2 regions of the Paenibacillus sp. FSL R5-0744 genome follow, and region 1 is predicted to be linked to the other one. Evidence: riboswitches for the same ligand, from Rfam matches in the RefSeq annotation. Region 1 holds a riboswitch; the other holds the start of a gene.
What was found. A riboswitch is a leader RNA that binds a small molecule or an ion and turns the genes downstream of it on or off. The one in region 1 is predicted to bind cobalamin.
Positions count from the first base shown of each region.

Region 2: linked by a shared signal. The riboswitch ahead of MKY19_RS03880 (S-layer homology domain-containing protein) and the one ahead of MKY19_RS02375 (anaerobic ribonucleoside triphosphate reductase) in region 1 are both predicted to bind cobalamin.

Region 1 is NZ_CP150228.1:533,319-539,127, reverse strand. Features, by position in the region: gene MKY19_RS02410 (NAD(P)H-dependent oxidoreductase) at 1-529, opposite strand, end outside; gene MKY19_RS02405 (sporulation protein YjcZ) at 1,006-1,107, opposite strand; gene MKY19_RS02400 (hypothetical protein) at 1,138-1,293, opposite strand; gene MKY19_RS02395 (hypothetical protein) at 1,472-1,702, opposite strand; gene MKY19_RS02390 (N-acetylmuramoyl-L-alanine amidase) at 1,831-2,169, opposite strand; tRNA gene MKY19_RS02385 (tRNA-Thr) at 2,224-2,295, opposite strand; gene MKY19_RS02380 (MTH1187 family thiamine-binding protein) at 2,391-2,699, opposite strand; cobalamin riboswitch at 3,074-3,309, shown strand; gene MKY19_RS02375 (anaerobic ribonucleoside triphosphate reductase) at 3,526-5,511, shown strand; gene nrdG (anaerobic ribonucleoside-triphosphate reductase activating protein) at 5,508-5,809, shown strand, end outside.
Region 2 is NZ_CP150228.1:869,664-875,472, reverse strand. Features, by position in the region: gene MKY19_RS03880 (S-layer homology domain-containing protein) at 1-2,109, opposite strand, end outside; cobalamin riboswitch at 2,274-2,475, opposite strand; gene MKY19_RS03875 (hypothetical protein) at 2,566-3,144, opposite strand; gene MKY19_RS03870 (cellulase family glycosylhydrolase) at 3,364-5,085, shown strand; gene MKY19_RS03865 (transposase) at 5,148-5,441, opposite strand; gene MKY19_RS03860 (hypothetical protein) at 5,467-5,809, opposite strand, start outside.

The sequences.
Region 1 (5,809 bases):
TAAATTCAACATAGCCTTGCGAACTGACATCCAATTTCTTCAAGTAATCCGTACTTCCTACCGTCTCAGATTCCGTGCCATAAATGGCATAGAAGGAACGATAATCAGCGTTGCAGTACAAAAAAGTCGTGTCAAAGGGAGATAAAATACGGTCAAGCCCGTAGCCGAGTTTACCTTCTTCACTAAAGTCTTTTTCACTTCCTCCGGCAGTTACAGCTAATGCGATTTTTCGATTTCTTAATTTATCACTCTTCGAACCATATGCCCATCCGTAAGTAAATACTTCGTCCAACCACTTTTTAAGCAGAGGTGGACTACTAAACCAGTAGACAGGGAATTGTAAGACGAGCTTATCATGCGCTTCAATCAGCTGTTGTTCCTTTTCCACGTTGATTTTTTCATCGGGATAGGCTTTGTACAGCTCGTGCACCGTATATTTGTCTGGATATTTACGGAGTTCTTCGATCCAGCGTTTATTAACGACGGATGTTTCGATGTTTGGGTGCGTGACGACAATAAGTGTTTTCATTGGTGTATCCTCCATGTTTGAATCAGATTTAGGACTTGAGTATACCTCCCACTATGCCATCGCGTAAGTATGCACTTTTAGTTCACGTACTTACCTAAAGGTAAGCACTGCAACCTGCCTGCACGTATGATTGATGTATAGTCTTCGGGGCGAATCTCGTCTTCGGTGTACACCCAAATATCACACAAGAGAGACTGGGTCATTCCGCCATTTTACTTGAGTAAAGGTTAGACGGATGTAACGTTATGTGTATGAACTCTATATCACTGATAAAAAAATTTGCCTGAACGCAAAGAAATACCCCACCATTACTGGCAGGGTACGGTACTTCCGCATAATTTCAACATAATCCATTTGGGATACTCGACTACCACTTAAGGTTGACAGGGTGCGTCTTTGATTATGTATGAAAAAAATCCACCAGCATGAGTACTGGCGGATTTAATAAGGTGCAGCTATATTGGGAGGTTTGAAACTTAAATAAACAAAGTCTTAGAGATGATTACCAACAAGATAAACAGAACCAGAATTGCGGCGGTAGAAGTAAAGCCACCATATCCTCCTGCGAATTCGCCCATTTTAACTCCTCCTTTGTAATTGAATACAATTTAAAATATACAAGCTTTTGTAATGATGACCAGTAGGATAAAGAGCACTAAGATTGCCCCTGTGGATGTAAAGGCTCCACCAACAAAACGTTCAGGTTCACGTTCACGTTCACGTTCACCAACGCCGCAACAACGTTCTCCACGTACTTCGCCCATTTGTCAATTCCTCCTTTTTAATTGGATACAAAACTAAGATATGCGGGATTTGTATCGGTGCTTGGGTAAAAAAGAAACGAAAATAGTAGGCCTGTTGCGGGATCCGACATTTCGTAAAAAACAAAAAAATACCCACCAGCCGAAGCCAGTGGGCGGTTTTTCCCGGTTTTATGATTTTTTAAATAAGGGCTATAGCCAGCAGAGTGAACAAACTCAAGGTTAAGATGTCATTTGTAGCAAAAGGATTACCAAAAAAAGCTGAAGTGTGCACAGATCCGTTATGTTCCGTTCTTAAGTAAACATTATTTCTGTCCACATTTGTAATTACGCCTACGTGCTGTCTACCATCTTTAGTCAGAATCCGCACTCTTCTATTCATGTAGCGCAAGCAGCTGCAATAAGCATCCATCAGGAAACTCCCCCTCGCTCGTATTACTTTATTTTATGATGAGAGGTTACGCCGGTAACGGCCAGCAGCGCCCAAAACTTCCGGCTCGACAAATTAACTTTCCAGTTCACTTTGTAAGGTTAACTGTCTTACTTGCTCTTACTTGCTCTTACTTGCTCTTTCTTGCCGTTTACGAGTACTACCACTTTATTGTCATTGTTGCCCTGATTCGCTGTTTCCTTCTTTTTCAGCCCTAGGTACTTTGCAATCCCGATCACATGGCTATCAATGATTGCTTGGATAACCACATCTTTTTTGAGTTTGGCAGCGTCGGTTGCCACATCCAAAAATAAATTCTCCGTGAGTACTGCAGGCATGTTGCTCTCACGCACCACGTGCAGGTTTTTTGCCTTTTGGCCCCGGTCGTTGGGGACTCCATTACAAGCGGAAAAGACACTCTTTCGGTAGAAGAATGGTAGAAGAAACAAAAAAGCGCGACTCCCCAAACTTCAAGAATCCGCGCCAAATATGGTTTTTTGGGATGCTGGTGAAGGGAATTGAACCCCCGGCCTACGCATTACGAGTGCGTTGCTCTACCCCTGAGCTACACCAGCTTAAGGCCGATTTTTCTGTCAAACAAAAAATATTATACAACTTTCAGCCAGAAACGCAAGCCTATTTCTCCCTATTTCCCTACTCTCCCGAACTGCTATTCCACCTGTAGTTTACGCTCCACAGACTCCAGCTTTCCACGGCTAGTGGAGGGTTTATCGCGGCGGTCGTCTATTTTAAGTGAGGTAGAGACACGCTCTGCACCTGCGGCAAAAGGAGACTCGTGCAGCGCTTCGACTGCAGCAAAAATACGCTGAAGAGGCCCTTCGATGATTGTACCCATGGATGTAAGCTCATAAGTAATCCCTTCTACCGTCTTCAGCACTCGCTGCATATCCGCAACATAGCTGCTAAGGCTCGTACTACCTGTTCCAATCGGAATAACGGTTACTTCAGCAATAGGCATGGGAATACCTCCTCGGAATTTTAAAGTATGTGTCTCCTTCTATTGTAACAACACCACCGCTCTCCCACAAATGATCTCAGCTTTATTATGCCCCTTCTTCTTTCCCCAAAATTCTCCGAAATATGACTTTCGCCACAAGTATTTTTTCTAACATGAATTCTAGGGTCATCTGCACTACATTTATGGACTCTTTGTGGCATCTTTTCGGACAATTTATGAATCATTTTTTATATGCCTGTGGATCAATTGTGGATTACTTATGGACAGCCTGTGGATCATTTGTGGAGTACTTTTGAAGAACCCGCTCCCCGCGCGGGTTTTCTAAAAAACTGTTTACAAACACAACATCTTGGGTTATTTTTATCTAACGACAACAAAATATAGTGGAGACAGGCGCTTTGATCCTTTATCGGAATTAGAGCTTAATAGGGAAGTACGGTGAAAATCCGCTGCGGTCCCGCCACTGTAACCGGATGCCCCTTACAAGCTTTTAGAAGCTTAAGATGGGCAGATCTCCTAGCAGAAGCCACTGAGGGGTAAGAGCCCCCTTGGGAAGGCGCTGAGAGGTCCTACGGAAGCCAGGAGACCTGCCTGTTTCGACGACACCAACTATGAGTGCCTGCGAGGAACAGGAACGGTGTCCGCATGCGGTCATCTTCTTAGAGGCCACTACAAATATCTGTGTGGATATTTACATAACGCATCGGGCATTTTCTGCCATCCTCGCTAGAGGATGCTTTTTTTATGAGATCACAATGAATATACGGCCGCTTATGCGGCCCCACTTCTTAATGATAGGACGATAGACTGAGAGGAGAGCTATACAATGACGTTGTTGGAGAGACAATTTAACGGTACAACAAATGCACGAGAAGTTCTTTTAGAAGAGCTCATTGATTTAGGACGCGATATTATCGACAGCCGGGATTTGGACCTGCTGCGCGAGAATGCCAATTTGAACGGAGAGAGTTTCTCCGGTAAAATGAGCAAGTTCGGCAGTGAATATTCAAAATGGTACGCCCGCAACTTTACGATGCCGCCGCAGCTAGTGCAAGCCATTGATGACAATGTCGTCTATGTGCATGATCTGGATCAATACGCAATCGGAACGACTAACTGCATTTTTATCCCGTTTGATAAGCTTCTCCGCGAAGGCTTCAACACCGGCAACGGCAGTGTTCGTCCTCCGAACTCCATAATGACAGCTATGTCACTGGTAGCAATTATTTTTCAATCCCAGCAAAATGCTCAATATGGCGGCGTATCCGCCAATAAGCTCGACTATGATCTGGCACCTTATGTAACCAAATCCTTCGCTAAGCTGTTCCGCAAGGGTCTGGATTATTTTGATGAGGGACAAGCTAATGATTCTTTGGGCGAGATTACAATGAGCCGGACCGATCTGGCGGAGTTATATCCAAAAGCATTTCGTTTTGCACTAAAGGAAACCGAAATCGAAACCCTGCAAGCGGCTGAAAGTATGGTACATAATCTCAACACCATGTCCAGCCGATCCGGTGGGCAAATTCCGTTTACCAGCATCAATTATGGTACTTGTACTTCACCAGAAGGTCAGCTTGTGATCAGCTCCCTGCTAACAGCAACGATGAACGGACTTGGCAGCGGAGAAACACCTGTGTTCCCGATTCAAATCTTCAAATGCAAGCAAGGAGTCAATCAACAGCAAGGCGATCCTAACTATGAATTGTTCTTAAAAGCGGCGGAATGTTCTGCACGCAGACTATATCCGAACTTCGCTAATCTGGACGCTCCGCTAAACTTGCAGTATTATGATCCAAGTGATCCTGATACGGAATTTGCTACAATGGGCTGCCGCACCCGAGTGCTCGGTGACCGTTTTGGGCGTAATCATTGCTCCGGGAAGGGCAACCTTTCCTTTAATACACTGAATCTGGTTCGGCTCGGTCTAGCACACGGCACAGTAACAGGCCGACGTACCGTCGCAGACGAAGCTGGCTTCTATGAGGATCTAAATCACTATATGGATATTGCGCTGGAAGGACTTCTTCATCGGTTCCACATCCAAAGCGCGCAAAAAGCTAAAGCATCCGATTTCATGATGCGAGAAGGCGTCTGGGAAGGCGGCGAAAATCTCGCTCCTGAAGACTCTGTAGGCGAACTGCTGAAGCATGGTAGTCTGTCGCTTGGCTTCATCGGTATGGCGGAATGCATGAAAGCCATGTACGGCAAACACCATGGCGAGGATATGGAAGTCCATGCCAAGGCTGTGGCTATCGTGCGTCACATGCGGGAGTATTGCGACCTTAAAAGTGAGGAACTTAATCTCAACATTACCTTGTTCGCAACACCAGCAGAGGGCCTGTCCGGCAAATTCACCAAGATTGATCGCAAGGTACTGGGTTCTATTCCGGGCGTAACTGACCGTGAGTATTATACGAACTCTTTCCACATCCCTGTATACTACGATCTAGGTGCTGCTCAGAAGATCAGCTTGGAAGCTCCTTTCCATGAATACTGCAATGCCGGGGCTATTTCTTATGTCGAATTAAATGGCAATGCCCGCAGCAATCCATCTGCTTTTATCAAAATCATTAAATATGCACTAGAACAACAGGTCAGCTACTTCAGCATTAACCATCCGATTGACCGCTGCTCCAGCTGCGGATACGAAGGCGTAATTGGGACAAACTGTCCTTCCTGCAACGCACATGAGAATGACGTGCACATCCGTCGTTTGCGCAGAGTTACAGGTTATTTAACTGGCGACTATCAGACCCGCTTCAATGCCGCCAAACAAGCCGAAGTACGGGATCGCGTTAAGCATCTATGAATATTTGCGGATACTATCCGGAGTCGATTAACGAGGGAGAGGGCATGCGGGCCGTCCTCTTCATCAGCGGCTGCCGTCATCGTTGCCCGGGATGCTTTAATCCCGAGACATGGAACTTTAAATATGGAGAAGTCTTCACCTTAGAACGTCAACATGAAATCATTGCAGAAATCGCCGCTAACCCTTTGCTGGATGGTCTAACACTGGCAGGCGGCGATCCTTTTTTCTCGGCAGAAGAGGTACTTGGGTTCATTCATGAGCTTCGCGCCGTGCTCCCTGGCTTCCCCATCTGGATTTA
Region 2 (5,809 bases), 340 kb from region 1:
AACAAACCTTAAGTCACTGTGCGGATCTATGCCTACGCCAGTTAAAGCAACAATGACCTGCGCGATGCTCTCACTGCTTGTGCTTCCCCAGCTTGTAAATCCACCTTGATCATTCTGTGTGCTTGATAACCATGCAACCGCCCGATCCACAGCAGCTTTTACATTAGGATCCTTTGCATAGTAAGGTGCAAGTGCTTGCATCGTCATTCCGGTGATATCGGTGTCGGCTTTAGTACCAAATAACGCCCATCCACCAGTCGGTGCTTCTTTTTCTAAAATATACTGAACCAGTTTTTCTCTTGTGGTTTGATCTTTAACGCCTTCTACTACAGGAATATCATAGTTATGACTATCTAAGGCAATTAGTGCAAATATGGGACCATTAAGCCCCTGCTTCTGAACATATTGAAAATCTGCAAGTGCATTTCTTAGATCATAGCCTGCAACATTCGTGATATCTTTTCCGATCGAGGTAAGTCCTAGAATCGCTCTGGAATGCTCAGTACTTTTCGAAGCGTCGAGTTTTCCATCCTTCATTAGCTTAGCTACTTCAGCAGCTACATTGTTATAATAAAGATTGTAATAGCCACTTGGAACCTCGTAATTGGCCCGTGCCAGAGAAAGAATCGACCATTCCCCGCTGCCTGTTCCAAATGACGGATTCTTTACAGTGTTTAGGATATAGGCAAGGTTTTTATTTAATTGTTGTTTTGCTACAACGGTAGTAGGCTGTTCTAATTGAACATCCGTCATGTCATAGAGACGTTTGCTATTATTAATCAGACGATCATAGGATACGAGTGCATATGTACCTTGATCCGTAGCCATAGCGTCTACTTTACCGGTGAGAATATGCTTGAATCCACCATCCGGCCCAGAGAAGCTAAGTAAAGCATCTATAAGTGAATTTCCTTCTTTAATAAACCTAGGGTCACTGTGCGGATCTACGCCTACGCCAGTTAAAGCAACAACAACCTGTGCGATGCTCTCACTGCTTGTGCTTCCCCAGCTTGTGAATCCGCCTTGATCATTTTGTACACTCGATAACCATGCAATCGCCCGATCCACGGCAGCTTTTACATTAGGATCCTTTGCGTAATAAGGTGCAAGTGCTTGCATCGCCATCCCGGTCATATCGACGTCGGCTTTGGTTACACCTAATGCCCAGCCTCCAGCATCTGCTGCACCTTTTTTAACTTCTCTATCCAAGATGTACTGAACCAGGTTTTCTCTTGTGCTTTGATAGATTACTCCCTTCTCATCAGGATCAGGGAATAATACTGGAATTTCGTAGTTATAACTATCTAGTGCAATCAGAGCAAATATGGGACCATTGTTCCCTTGCTTCTGAATATATTGATAATCAGCTAGTGCATTTCTTAGATCATGACCTGCAACATTCGTGATATCTTTTCCGATAGAGGTAAGGCCTAGAATCGCTCTGGAATTCTCTGTGCTTTTACTAGCGTCGAGTTTTCCATCCTTAATTATCGATGCTATTCGCGTAGCTACATTGTTGTAATAGAGATTGTAATAACCGTTAGGTACTTTGTAGTTCGCACGTGCTAGAGAAAGAATCGACCATTCTCCGCTACCTGTTCCAAATGACGGATTCTTTACGGTGTTAACGATGTAGGCCAAACTTTTATCTAACTGTTCTTTGGCAGTGATTTTATAAGTAACCTGATAGGTTACATTATCTGCTTTGTTTCCTGCGCCATCCACAGCCGTTACTGCGATTACGTTACTACCCGGGTTAAGAGATGCTTTGTACTCACCATTAGTAGCTGATAGAACGACTTGGTTCAGCTTAACTACTGGAATAATGTCTTTGTAGACATTGTCTGTAACCACTACTTTGAAGCTTAAATCTTTACTGGATACTTCCTGTTTATCTTGTATACCTTCTATCAAAATCGTAGGCTTCTCTGTATCTGGCTCTTGTACTAACGCATTAATCTGCTCTACTAGAGCTTGATCAACCTCTGTTGTTACAACTGCACTATCGGCAATTGCTTCATTCGCATGAGCCGGGATTACACTTGTAGAGAACGTCGTGATAAATACTGCTACAATAAGTAACCAAGCTAAAAACTTATTTTTCTTCATGTTTCCATAACCCTTCCCTTCTCTTCCTATGTTAAAAAACAGAATAAACTTTCATAACACTACAAAAAAACCACTCAACATAACGTCAAGAGGTTTAAGATAGTGAACCGCAACAATAGCAGGCATATACTATATCAAACACCTCTCTATCGCTCGTAGAGTTTAACGGTGTATTAGAAACAGGCAGATATTCTGGCTCAAGTATCGTCACCCTTGCTACCTTCCCAGTTTCCCAGTGGCACCTTGCAAGGACTCCTCTTTCACAGCGGCGGGACCGCGCGGGATTCACACCCGCTTTCCATTTAACCAATCTATGATTGTAATTCCGAAACATTCATAATTGGCACCTATTGCTAATATTAATTTTTCATGCTTCATCATATCTAATATAGTTGCTTTTGTCATGCAATATTTGTTTTTTGTATAACGAGTAGTTAGCAATAATCCTATTGAATATCAAATCATTCTAACCACAATATATTCTTTTTCTCTCAGCTCAAAACCATCCTCCAGTGACAAAGAGGCCAAATCAAAGATTCGATCATACTTCTTATTACGTGGGAGTCCTTCTTCCTCAGCCCAGCATGTATAGAGCTCGAACTCGGCACCAGATACCCCATAATCTGTCATAAGCCTAAATAACTCCCGACAACACTTGAGTGAGGCGTTATACGATCCCGGTAGAGTATCTTTTAGCTTAGGGGTTACAGAGAAGCCGCCCCAATTCGGTGAAATCCGGTACACATATGGACTCCGAAAATGCTTGCGGATCTCATCGTTCCAATACCCAAGTTCCTCTATAAAAATACCCGCTGCATCTTCTTCCGAGTCGTATACAAGACAGTCCTCATCTCTTAAATGAGATAGATCTGCGATGTCATCCAAAGGAATTATGCCTTGCAGGCGCAGAGCCTCTCTTTGTTTCTTATACTCCGGGGAATTTTTCACTTCATTATATGTCTTTGCTGACGGTACACTGCCTCTTTCTCCTAACGGAAGCTCTGTAGCCGAGCCTATGTAATGAAATCTGCTCACTGGATTGCCCTCCATAACTTTGGAATCACTGCAAATCACTAATTCATATATGAATTTACCACAAATTAGTAAGGTACTCGTTGAAATTATTCTATGTTAGGGTATTTGGTAAGCGTTTACAACGAATTCATGGAGGTGTACGTGTTCATCTAAGCACCAAAGTACCAAGGAAGGTCAGGTTTAAGCATCCTCAAAAATGATCTTACAAAGGAGAATTCAATGACTACTCGAATCCAGAAATCATTCTTATCATTGACCCTTGTCACCGCTCTTCTGCTCTCTTTGTTCTCATCCATTGCCGCCGCTGCCACTAAGGACGAGCAACAAGCTAAGGCAGCACCAAAGAGTAAGATCCAATCCTATGTAGACGATATGCAGCCCGGATGGAACCTTGGCAATACTCTAGATGCTACAGGTGAGGATGAAACCTCCTGGGGCAATCCGCGTGTGACCCAAGAACTGATTAAGAAAATCGCCGCACAAGGCTACAAAAGTATCCGTATTCCTATCACTTGGGATTCACACATAGGCGAAGCACCGAACTACACTATTGATCAAGCTTACCTCGACCGTGTCGAAGAAGTTGTAGGCTGGGCGCTGGACGCCAAGTTATATGTAATGATTAACGTCCATCACGACTCCTGGTTATGGGTAAGTCATATGGAAGAGAAGCATGAGGAAACGCTGGCGCGTTATAATGCAGCATGGACTCAAATTGCGGACCGCTTCAAGGATAAATCCGATAAGCTGATGTTCGAAAGCATTAATGAACCTCGTTTCACAGATGGCGGAAGTACGGATGAAGCGAAGATGGAACAGATGCTTGCAGAGCTCAACAATTCCTTCCATCAGATCGTTCGAAACTCAGGTGGAAAGAATGATGTCCGTCCGCTAGTGCTACCTTCATTAGAGACTTCTCCTACCCAACCTAGAATGGATCAGCTCTACAAGACGATTACAGCTCTTAACGATCCGAACATAATTGCGACCGTTCACTACTATGGCTTCTGGCCGTTCAGTGTGAATATCGCTGGTTACACCACGTTTGAAAAAGATACAAAAAACGATATCACCCAAACTTTTGATAACGCTTACAACACATTCGTGGCCAAAGGAATCCCTGTTATCGTTGGTGAGTTTGGACTGCTAGGATTCGATATAGATACAGGTGTGATTGAACAAGGCGAGAAGCTGAAATTCTTCGAGTACCTTACTTATTATTTAAAAGAAAAGAAAATGACCTCCATGCTCTGGGATAATGGGCAGCATTTCAACCGCAAAACGTATAAGTGGTCCGATTCTGAGCTGCAGGGTGTATTAATGTCTGGTCTGAAGGAACGTTCCTCCAGCACTGAAAGCGATCTGGTCTATCTAAAAAAAGGGGCAGCGATCAAAGACACCAAGGTGAAGCTGAACCTAAACGGCAATAAGCTAACCACGATTAGTGCAAATGGGAAGTATCTAACAAAGGGAAAAGATTACACCTTGAATGGCGAGGAGCTCACACTCAAAGCCAGCCAACTCAAAAAACTCACAGCTTCCCAAAAATACGGTGAAAATGCTGTGTTAACGTTGAAATTCAACAAAGGTGTTGCGTGGAGACTAAAGATCATCGTGAATGACACTGCCAAATTAAGTGATGCCAAAGGTACGACTGAATCGTTTGCGATTCCAACTACCTTTAATGGTAACCAGCTTGCCACGATGGAGGCTGTCTATACCGCTGGTGGCAATGCAGGCCCGCAAGACTGGACACCATTCAAGGAGTTCGGCAATACGTTCTCACCCTCTTATAACACGAAAGAAATCAAGCTGCTTCCAGCCTTCTTTAAAGATGTTAAAGATGGAGAGGTCATCTTGAAATTCCACTTCTGGAATGGTGATATCCTTACGTACAAGATCACGAAGAGTGGAACAAACGTTGTAGGAAAATCTTCTTAACTTTCGCTGTATAACATAAAAAGAAGTGTCCCTTCACGGGGACACTCCTTTTTTTAACTACATCATACATATACTTCTTCATACGTCATCAACATCAAGCGATAGACCAGATATACTCCAAGATAAGCTCCCGTTAAAAGGAACATTGGATTCAAAAAAATCGCATGGATCGAGGTCATAAATACCGTGTTATCTCTTAATATTCCATATATAGCTAGGGCAGAAATATTACCTAAAATAAGCGTAGACAACACAGAAGCTACATTAAAAACAATACGCCACTTTATCCATTTCCGTTGTATCATTAGCATGGCGACGGGAACCACTATACTGCCAAATACGATTAGAAATTTCATTTAGCCAGCCACCTCAGTATCTCTTTTAATCCTCCAGTTCAACACTTTCGATTTGCCCCTCGGCATTCACTGTCCACTCGATATCAACACCTGGCATCAAACCAAGCATGTCCTCATCTTCGATCACTACATGATCGGGAATGGTTATGCTTTGCTCTCCCCCACCTTCGACTTTAACGGTAACCTGTTTACCATTAGACGTAGTAATCTTCCCATCATATTCAATCTGCTGCAAAACAATCTTTTGGCTCGGATCCGTAATGGTAACCCGCTTGCCTCCGTCTGTCAGCAGCTCAATCTTTTTATGATAGCCGTCCTTTAAAGTGACTTCCTTAATGACTCTCTGAACGCTAACATCCGCCGGAAGT